2 regions of the Arthrobacter sp. TRD_SC_6 genome follow, and region 2 is predicted to be linked to the other one. Evidence: riboswitches for the same ligand, from Rfam matches in the RefSeq annotation. Region 2 holds a riboswitch; the other holds the start of a gene.
What was found. Region 2 has a riboswitch for thiamine pyrophosphate ahead of ACWA1U_RS00825 (ECF transporter S component). Riboswitches for the same ligand answer to the same signal wherever they lie in the genome.
Positions count from the first base shown of each region.

Region 1 (4,137 bases), 1.4 Mb from region 2:
GAAGTGGACGCAGAAGGAAGACATCTTCGAGGCGCGCCGCATCGATGAGCAGATCCACAAGGCCCTCGACCGCAAGGTATTCCTGCCCTCGGGCGGATCACTCGTGATCGACCGGACGGAAGCCATGACTGTGGTGGACGTCAATACAGGCAAATTCACCGGCAGCGGCGGAAACCTCGAAGAAACCGTCACCAAGAACAACCTTGAAGCGGCCGAGGAAGTGGTGCGCCAACTGCGTCTCCGCGACATTGGCGGCATCATTGTCATTGACTTCATCGACATGGTTCTCGAAGCCAACCGGGACCTGGTGCTGCGACGCCTGGTCGAGTGCCTGGGCCGTGACCGGACGAAGCACCAGGTTGCGGAGGTCACCTCGCTGGGCCTTGTCCAGATGACCCGTAAGCGGATGGGCACAGGGCTCCTCGAAGTGTTCGGCGAGAACTGTGAGCACTGTGGCGGTCGCGGTGTCGTGACGCACGACGAGCCAGTGGAACACCGGCGTCATGCCGTCTCGGGGGAGAATCACCAGCAGCACCTCCGCCAGGAAAAGATGACCCGGAGTGAGCGCAAACGGAACCGCGTGAAGAGCCCTCCGGAGGAGGAGCAGGCACCGCTCGTTCCCGAGCCCAAGGTCGACGACGCCGAGCGCGCGGCTCGCGCGGAAGCAGCCCGGGCGGCGCTCGCGAACATTGCCGCTGCTACCCACGCGGCGCATGAGCACGAGGATCACCGGGAAGAGCAGCCGCACGCGTCCGCTTCGGTCCTCACCATCAACGGTGAGACTGTGACGCTGCCTCGCGGAGATGCTGCCCCGGCCCCCACCGCGGAGGAGCCTCGCCTGACCCTGGAGAGCCTCACGGAAGCGTTCAACCGGCACCAACCGGCAGCTTCCGGGAACAACTCCGGGCCGGCCGCGGAAGCCTCCAACGAGCCGGCAAGAGAGTTCTGGAAGACCGGATCTGAGGGGGGTTCTGTGGATCCTTCCGTTGCTCAGGCTGGAGGCGCCCAGCCGGCGTCCAAGGGCCGCCGCAATCGCCGCCGTGTCGCCAGCAGCGCCCAGGGTTCCGCATCAGGAGCCACCATTGAACGTACCGCCGGTGACGCTTCGACTGCCGCCGGGACCCAGCATGTGGCGAAGGTGGAGAAGGTCGCGGAGAAGCCGAAAGCTACGGAGGAGCCGATGATCCTGGGCGTGGGAGTTCCCGCCTCGGATTTGTAGGCAGTTTCTCCGGCCCAGCCGGGTTCCGGAGCAGTATTGACGGCGCGCCACGTTTTCGTGGCGCGCCGTTCCCGTGCCTTCACGATGTGCCCATGCTGGCTCCTGCCCGTCTGCGGTGAGAGGAGTTGGCCCGCCGCTGCTGCGGTAGGGTTGTGCGCAGTGACACGCGGTGCCGGCTCCCGGCTGAGATAAAACGCGTTGAACCTGATCTAGAGACGGCCGCTTACCTGGCGGCCGCTGGCCTAGCGGAGGGATGTCGCGAATGAGTATTCGCACGCTCGATGAGCACACCGAACCACACACCGATTCAAACACCGCATTGTCGGAGGATAGGCTGCCCGGCGGCGGAGTCGGCACCATTCCACGCGTGCTCAGCATCGCCGGCACCGACCCGACCGGCGGTGCGGGTATCCAGGCAGACCTCAAGAGCATCGGTGCGCATGGCGGATACGGCATGGCAGTGGTCACGTCGCTGGTCGCCCAGAACACCCGCGGCGTGCGCAGCGTTCACACGCCGCCGTCGTCATTCCTGCTCGAGCAGCTCCAGGCCGTAAGCGACGATGTCGTCATCGACGCTGTGAAGATCGGGATGCTCGGGGATGCAGACACTATCCGAACGGTGCGTGAGTGGCTGCCGTCCGCGCCGGGCGCCGTCGTCGTTCTAGACCCGGTGATGGTTGCCACCAGTGGCGACCGGTTGCTGGCAACCGAGGCGGAGGACGCGCTGCGTGCGCTGGTGCCGCTGGCAGACCTTGTGACGCCGAACATCCCGGAACTGGCTGTCCTCCTGGGTGAGCCGGTGGCCAAGACCTGGGAGGCAGCGCTCGAGCAGGGGAAGAAGCTGGCGTCGTCTGCAGGTACCGCGGTTCTGGTCAAGGGCGGGCATCTCGGCGGCACAGACTGCCCCGACGCACTCGTGGAGCCGACCGGAGCGGAAGTAACCGTGACGGTGGTTGGTGGCCCGCGGGTGCAGACCCGCAACACCCACGGGACGGGATGCTCGCTGTCCGCGGCGCTGGCAACCGTGCAGGTACGCACGAGGGATTGGCACCAATCCCTCGCCACGGTGAAGGTATGGCTTCGCGGTGCGTTGGAAAGGGCTGACGAACTTCAGGTGGGGGAGGGCAACGGCCCGATCCATCACTTCCACGCCTTTGACGGGGCGCACAGCGACGAGCACACGGAGGGAGCCGTGGAAGGGATGGGGGAACGCCGCTTCAGTGAGCAGGCCTGGGCACTCACCGAACGCCACCGTGAAGCGATAGGCTCCTTGGGATTTGTTGCCGCGCTGGGAGAGGGCACGCTACCCGCAGACCAGTTCGCCTACTACCTCGCGCAGGATGCCCTTTACCTGCGGGAGTACTCGCGAGTGCTCGCCCGCGCCAGTTCGCTTGCGCCGACGGAAGCCGAGCAGTTGTTCTGGGCCAATGGTGCGAGGAACTGCCTGGAGGTGGAATCCGAGCTTCACCGCACATGGCTCGATGGGCGGGGTCCCTTACCGGCGCAGGGACCCGTGACCAAGGCCTACGTCGACCATCTCCTGGCAGCAGCGGCGAACTCCAGTTATGCGGTCCTCGTTGCAGCGGTGTTGCCTTGCTACTGGCTGTACGCCCATGTGGGCACGGCACTGCATGCGCAGTGGAGTGTGTCCGAGAATCCCGGGGAGCATGCCTACGCTGCCTGGATCAGGACGTACTCGGATCCGGCGTTCGCAGAAGCAACGTCCCGGGCTATCGACTACGCCGATACTGCCTTCAGCAGTGCTTCGCCGTATGATCGATCCGGCATGCTTGCGGCTTTCGAGGCCTCGGCCTGGTATGAACATGAGTTTTTCGACGCGCCGACACGGCCTGATTTGCGGGAATCCGCGAGATTGCCGTAATCTGGATCTTCGGTGCGGGCGCCCTCGTATGTCTATTTTGAAATGACTATCTTCGGGGCGTGTATGCGCCGCGAGTGCACTTAGCACCTCCGGCTGCGCTGATAAGGCGTACGGCCCCGGAAAACAGCACGCAAAACAGTTTTGATCGTCGAGAGAAGTGAGTTCCCAAGTGGTGTACGCGATTGTCCGCGCAGGCGGCCGCCAAGAAAAGGTTTCTGTGGGAGACCTCGTTACCCTTGACCGCGTCCCCGGTGAGGCCGGCACCAGCTTCAAGCTGCCTGCTCTCCTTCTGGTCGACGGCGACAAGGTAACTTCAGCAGCAAATGACCTCGCAAAGGTTACTGTTACTGCCGAGATCATCGAGAACCTTCGTGGTCCGAAGATCGTCATTCAGAAGTTCAAGAACAAGACCGGCTACAAGAAGCGCCAGGGTCACCGTTCCGAGCTCACCAAGGTCAAGATCACGGGTATCAAGTAACCGTTCGCGGTTGCTGATCCAACAGGTTCTCCTGGTTCCCAGAATTTAGTAGAAGGCAGGCATAGCAGATGGCACATAAGAAGGGTGCGAGTTCCACTCGCAACGGTCGCGACTCCAACGCCCAGTACCTCGGCGTCAAGCGCTTTGGCGGCCAGGTTGTCAAGGCAGGCGAGATCATCGTCCGCCAGCGCGGTACCCACTTCCACCCCGGAGCCAACGTTGGCCGCGGTGGGGATGACACGCTGTTCGCCCTTGAGGCCGGTGCCGTTGAATTCGGTACCCGCCGCGGGCGCCGCGTTGTCAACATCGTGGGCGCGGTAGCCGAGTAGTACTCGCAACCGCACACCGCGCGTTCAACACGCGTCAGATTTCCGGTGGGGTGAGCCAGACTGGCTCACCCCACCTTCTTTTAAGCCGGATAGACTCGGCATCGATGTGATTTATGCAAGAGGAGTACACCGTGGCAAGCTTCGTTGACCGGGTTGTTCTGCACGTGTCCGGGGGCACGGGCGGCCACGGCTGCGTCTCTGTCAAGCGTGAGAAGTTCAAGCCGTTGGG
Region 1 is NZ_CM143953.1:2,377,582-2,381,718, forward strand. It holds gene ACWA1U_RS11205 (Rne/Rng family ribonuclease) at 1-1,219, shown strand, start outside; TPP riboswitch at 1,375-1,490, shown strand; gene ACWA1U_RS11210 (bifunctional hydroxymethylpyrimidine kinase/phosphomethylpyrimidine kinase) at 1,482-3,101, shown strand; gene rplU (50S ribosomal protein L21) at 3,271-3,579, shown strand; gene rpmA (50S ribosomal protein L27) at 3,648-3,908, shown strand; gene obgE (GTPase ObgE) at 4,040-4,137, shown strand, end outside.
Region 1: another riboswitch for thiamine pyrophosphate. It lies ahead of ACWA1U_RS11210 (bifunctional hydroxymethylpyrimidine kinase/phosphomethylpyrimidine kinase); the one in region 2 lies ahead of ACWA1U_RS00825 (ECF transporter S component).

Region 2 (4,137 bases):
ACCCCGTGCATCTTCTGCCGCGCACCATGGTCGGTCCGACCATGGGCCTGGTAGCCCTCGGAGTGTCGCTGACCGTGCTCGCCGGACCGCTGTTCACCCTCAGCGACCAGGCCGCGCAGCAAATGCTCGAACGCACACCGTACATTGACGCAGTCCTTGGAGAAGGTTCAACGGAAGAAGCTGCCGAGGCAGGTGTTACGCCATGACCCGGCAACGCATACCGCTGCGCGTCGAGATCCCGCTGCTGATCTGGCTGACCCTGGTGTGGGGTGCGCTCTGGCAGGATTTCAGCCTGGGCAACCTCGTGTTCGGCGCGATCATCGCCTTCGCCGTTGCCAACCTGCTCTACCTGCCGCCGGTCGAGCTCAGCGGACGGTTCAACCTCATCTACGCCGTGGGCTTCGCCGGACGGTTCTTCACCCAGCTGGTGCTGGCCAGCGTCCAGGTCTTCTGGTTGGCGCTGACGCGTGGGCCCCGGCTGAAAAACGCCGTGGTCGCCGTCCGCCTGCGGAGTCCGTCGGACCTGCTGGTCACCGCCACGGGGCACGCGATCTCGCTCATTCCGGGCTCGCTGGTGGTGGAGGTGGACCGGTCAACCTCCACCCTCTACCTGCACTGCCTCAACGTGGATTCCCCTGAAGACGCCGAGGCTATCCGCCGCAACGTAAGGCGCACCGAGGAGTGGCTCATCAAGGTGATGGGAACGCGGGATGACCTCGCGCTGCTTCAGCCTGACCGCATCCCATCCGGTGAAGGGAGGGCACAACGGTGACAGTTGTCGTTGGAATCATCGCCGCCGTGTTGGGAATTTCCGCGCTCTGCGCGATCTACCGCGCGGCCAAGGGCCCGTCGATCCTGGACCGGGTACTGGCCGTGGATGTGCTGCTTGCGATCGTTGGGGGTGCGCTTGCCGTTGACATGGTGTTCAACCGGCATACCAACAGCCTGGTACTGCTGGTGGCAATCTCCGTGGTGGGGTTCATCGCCTCAGTGACTGTTGCCCGCTACGTCACGGACAGGAAGTGAGCGCCTGATGGAAACTTTTCTTGACGCCCTCGTTGCAATCCTGCTGCTTGGCGGGGCATCGATGTCCCTTGCTGCCGCGGTCGGGCTCCTGCGCTTTCCTGACCTGATGAGCCGGATGCACGCGGCCACCAAACCGCAGGTGCTGGGACTGCTGCTGTTCCTGCTGGCCATGGCAATGGAGTTCCGGAGCTGGGTTCTGCTTCCGGTGCTGGCACTGTGCTGGATTTTCCAGATCTTGACGGCGCCCGTATCGGCTCACATGGTGGGCCGGGCGGGCTACCGCACCAAGCACCTGCGCCGCGACCTGCTCAGCATGGACGAACTCGATGAAGTGGTGGAGCGTGCCGCCACCCGACGGCGTGCCGCGGAGGACCAGCCGCCGGGTGAGTGACGCTCAGGTAATGTGGCGCGTGCGCTGGTAGCGGTGGATTGCGCGCTGGGTGGTGCGGTTTGTCAGTACCCGGATGGTGGTGCTTACGGCACCGGAAACGACGGCGAACACGAGCGCCTCACGGAGGGTGTTCTCGAGACCGTCCTTGTCCTTCGGCGGCTCGTTGCCGGTGAATCGCTTCCACAAAAAATCGACGGCCTGTGTACTTACCAGCCCCGCAACGATTCCGAGCCCAACGCCCATCAGCTTGAAAAATGCCTGCATGCTGCCTCCTTCAGTCGGCTTACTTTCTTCCAGCGTAGCGTTTCGGGCCCGTCATGGCTTGCGCGGTGGCGGGCTGGACAAGATGACGACGGCGGCACCCAAGTACCGCGCGGGTGTAAACTCGGTATCGTTCTAAGCAACGACAGGGGAGCGCCGCCACATGTGGTGGGCGCTGAGAGTGCGGCACTCCGCAGACCCTCGAACCTGATCCGGCTAGTACCGGCGAAGGGAGTCGAGTTCTCAGGGTATTCGGCGTCCCGCCAGCTGCCCTCCCCTCCTGTACCCAGGAGGATTCCAAACCATGACTAGTACCCAGTCATCAAGCACCAACTCTTCAAACAAGCAACTGTCGCGCCGCCGCTATGAGTGGCGCGTTGTGGACATCGTCGTCGCGTCGGTGATCGCGGTCGCCGTCGGCGTCGTATTCTTCGCCTGGTCCGCCGGTTACAGTGGCATCAGTGCGTTGACGCTCGCCTACCCGCCGCTGAGCGGACTGTACTCGGGTGGCTGGCTGATTGCCGGCGTCCTCGGGGGGCTGATCATCCGTAAGCCGGGTGCGGCTATCTACTGTGAAGTGCTGGCTGCGGCCGTCTCTGCCCTGATCGGCACGCAGTTTGGTGTGGCGGTCCTGCTCTCAGGGCTCATCCAGGGCATCGGCGCGGAACTCATCTTTGCGCTCTTCCTCTACAAGCGCTGGAACATCGGCATTGCGTTGCTGGCCGGACTGAGCGCAGGCATCTTCCTCGCCGTCAGCGAGAACATCATGTACAACGCGATGTGGGCGCTGGACCACAAGCTCATGTACGGCGTCTTCGCTGCCATCTCGGGCGTGGTGATCGCAGGCCTACTGTCCTGGCTGGCCACCCGTGGACTCGCTAAAACGGGCGTCCTCTCATCCTTCGCAGCGGGCCGCACGGCTGACGTCTAGCATGGGCGCCTCAATCACCGCTGTTGAGTGGGGCTGGCGTCACCCCGGCCGCGCCAGATGGGCGGTCCGCGACATCAACCTCAGGGTGGAACCCGGCGAGCGTGTGCTGCTGCTCGGCGCATCGGGCGCGGGCAAGTCCACTCTGCTCCACGCCCTTGCCGGGGTGCTGGGCGATCACGACGAAGGCGAACAAGCCGGCGAACTGGTGGTCGACAGCCGGCATCCCGCGGACGTTCGCGGCCGGTCCGGGCTCGTTCTCCAGGATCCGGACACCCAGCTCGTCCTGGCCCGGGTGGGCGACGAAGTGGCTTTCGGGGCAGAAAACCTCGCCGTGCCCCGCAGCGAGATTTGGCCCCGCGTCCACCAGGCGCTCGACGACGTCGGGCTCGATGTCCCGCTCGACCACCCGACGACGGCGCTTTCCGGCGGGCAGAAGCAGCGCCTTGCTCTCGCGGCCGTGTTGGCGATGCAGCCAGGGTTGCTCCTGCTCGACGAACCCACGGCCAACCTTGACCCGGCTGGCGTGATCGAGGTGCGCGACGCCGTCATGCGCGTCCTTGAACGGACCGAAGCCACGCTCGTGGTCGTGGAGCACCGGGTGGAGGTGTGGGCCGACGTCGTGGACCGGGTGGTGGTGCTCGACGCCGACGGCGGCATCCTCGCCGACGGTTACCCCGGCGTCATCCTGCAGCAGGAAAACACGCGCGCCCGGCTCATCGAGGCAGGCGTCTGGGTTCCGGGTTACCGGCCGGAGACACCGCCGGTGACCGGTCAACCTGGATCAGATCTGCTCACTGCGGATGGACTCGCTGTGACACGCGCAAAGCGCGGACCGACAGTGCTCGACGGCGTTGACCTCACCCTTAGCGCCGGCGAGGCCGTCAGCATTCTCGGTCCGAACGGCGCCGGCAAATCCACGTTGGCCCTCACCTTGGCGGGCTTACTCAAACCGCGGGCCGGCACTCTGGCGGCGTCGGAAGCTCTCGCACGCGGGGCCGGAAGTGCGCCGCACCAATGGAAATCGGCCGAACTGGTGAGCCGGATCGGGACCGTTTTCCAGGAACCCGAGCACCAGTTCCTGACCCACACAGTGATCGACGAACTGGAATTCGGGCCGCGAAGGGTGGCCCGCCTGGAGGAGGCGGAAGTACGACGCCGGGTGGATGCCATCGCCGAACGTCTCCGGTTGACTGGGCTGCTCAAGGCCAACCCGTTCACGCTCTCCGGTGGAGAGAAACGAAGGCTCTCCGTGGCAACCATGCTCGCCACAGGACCCGCCGTGCTGATCCTTGACGAACCCACCTTCGGACAGGACGCCAACACGTGGGCGGAACTGGTGGCCCTGCTCGCTGAGCTCATATCGGGTGGGACTTGCGTGCTTTCGGTAACCCACGACCGCGACTTCACCGCTGCGCTCGGCGGCCGCAGCCTGCCGGTCGGTGGCGCCACCGCTGCGTTGGGAGTTCCCGCGTGAGCACTGACGTCCTGAACCCTGTGCTGACTGGCCGCCTGTTGCCGAAAGCGAATC
Region 2 is NZ_CM143953.1:172,616-176,752, reverse strand. It holds gene ACWA1U_RS00850 (Na+/H+ antiporter subunit D) at 1-206, shown strand, start outside; gene ACWA1U_RS00845 (Na+/H+ antiporter subunit E) at 203-772, shown strand; gene ACWA1U_RS00840 (MrpF/PhaF family protein) at 769-1,026, shown strand; gene mnhG (monovalent cation/H(+) antiporter subunit G) at 1,034-1,417, shown strand; gene ACWA1U_RS00830 (DUF4235 domain-containing protein) at 1,421-1,681, opposite strand; TPP riboswitch at 1,816-1,929, shown strand; gene ACWA1U_RS00825 (ECF transporter S component) at 1,983-2,609, shown strand; gene ACWA1U_RS00820 (ABC transporter ATP-binding protein) at 2,611-4,083, shown strand; gene ACWA1U_RS00815 (energy-coupling factor transporter transmembrane component T family protein) at 4,080-4,137, shown strand, end outside.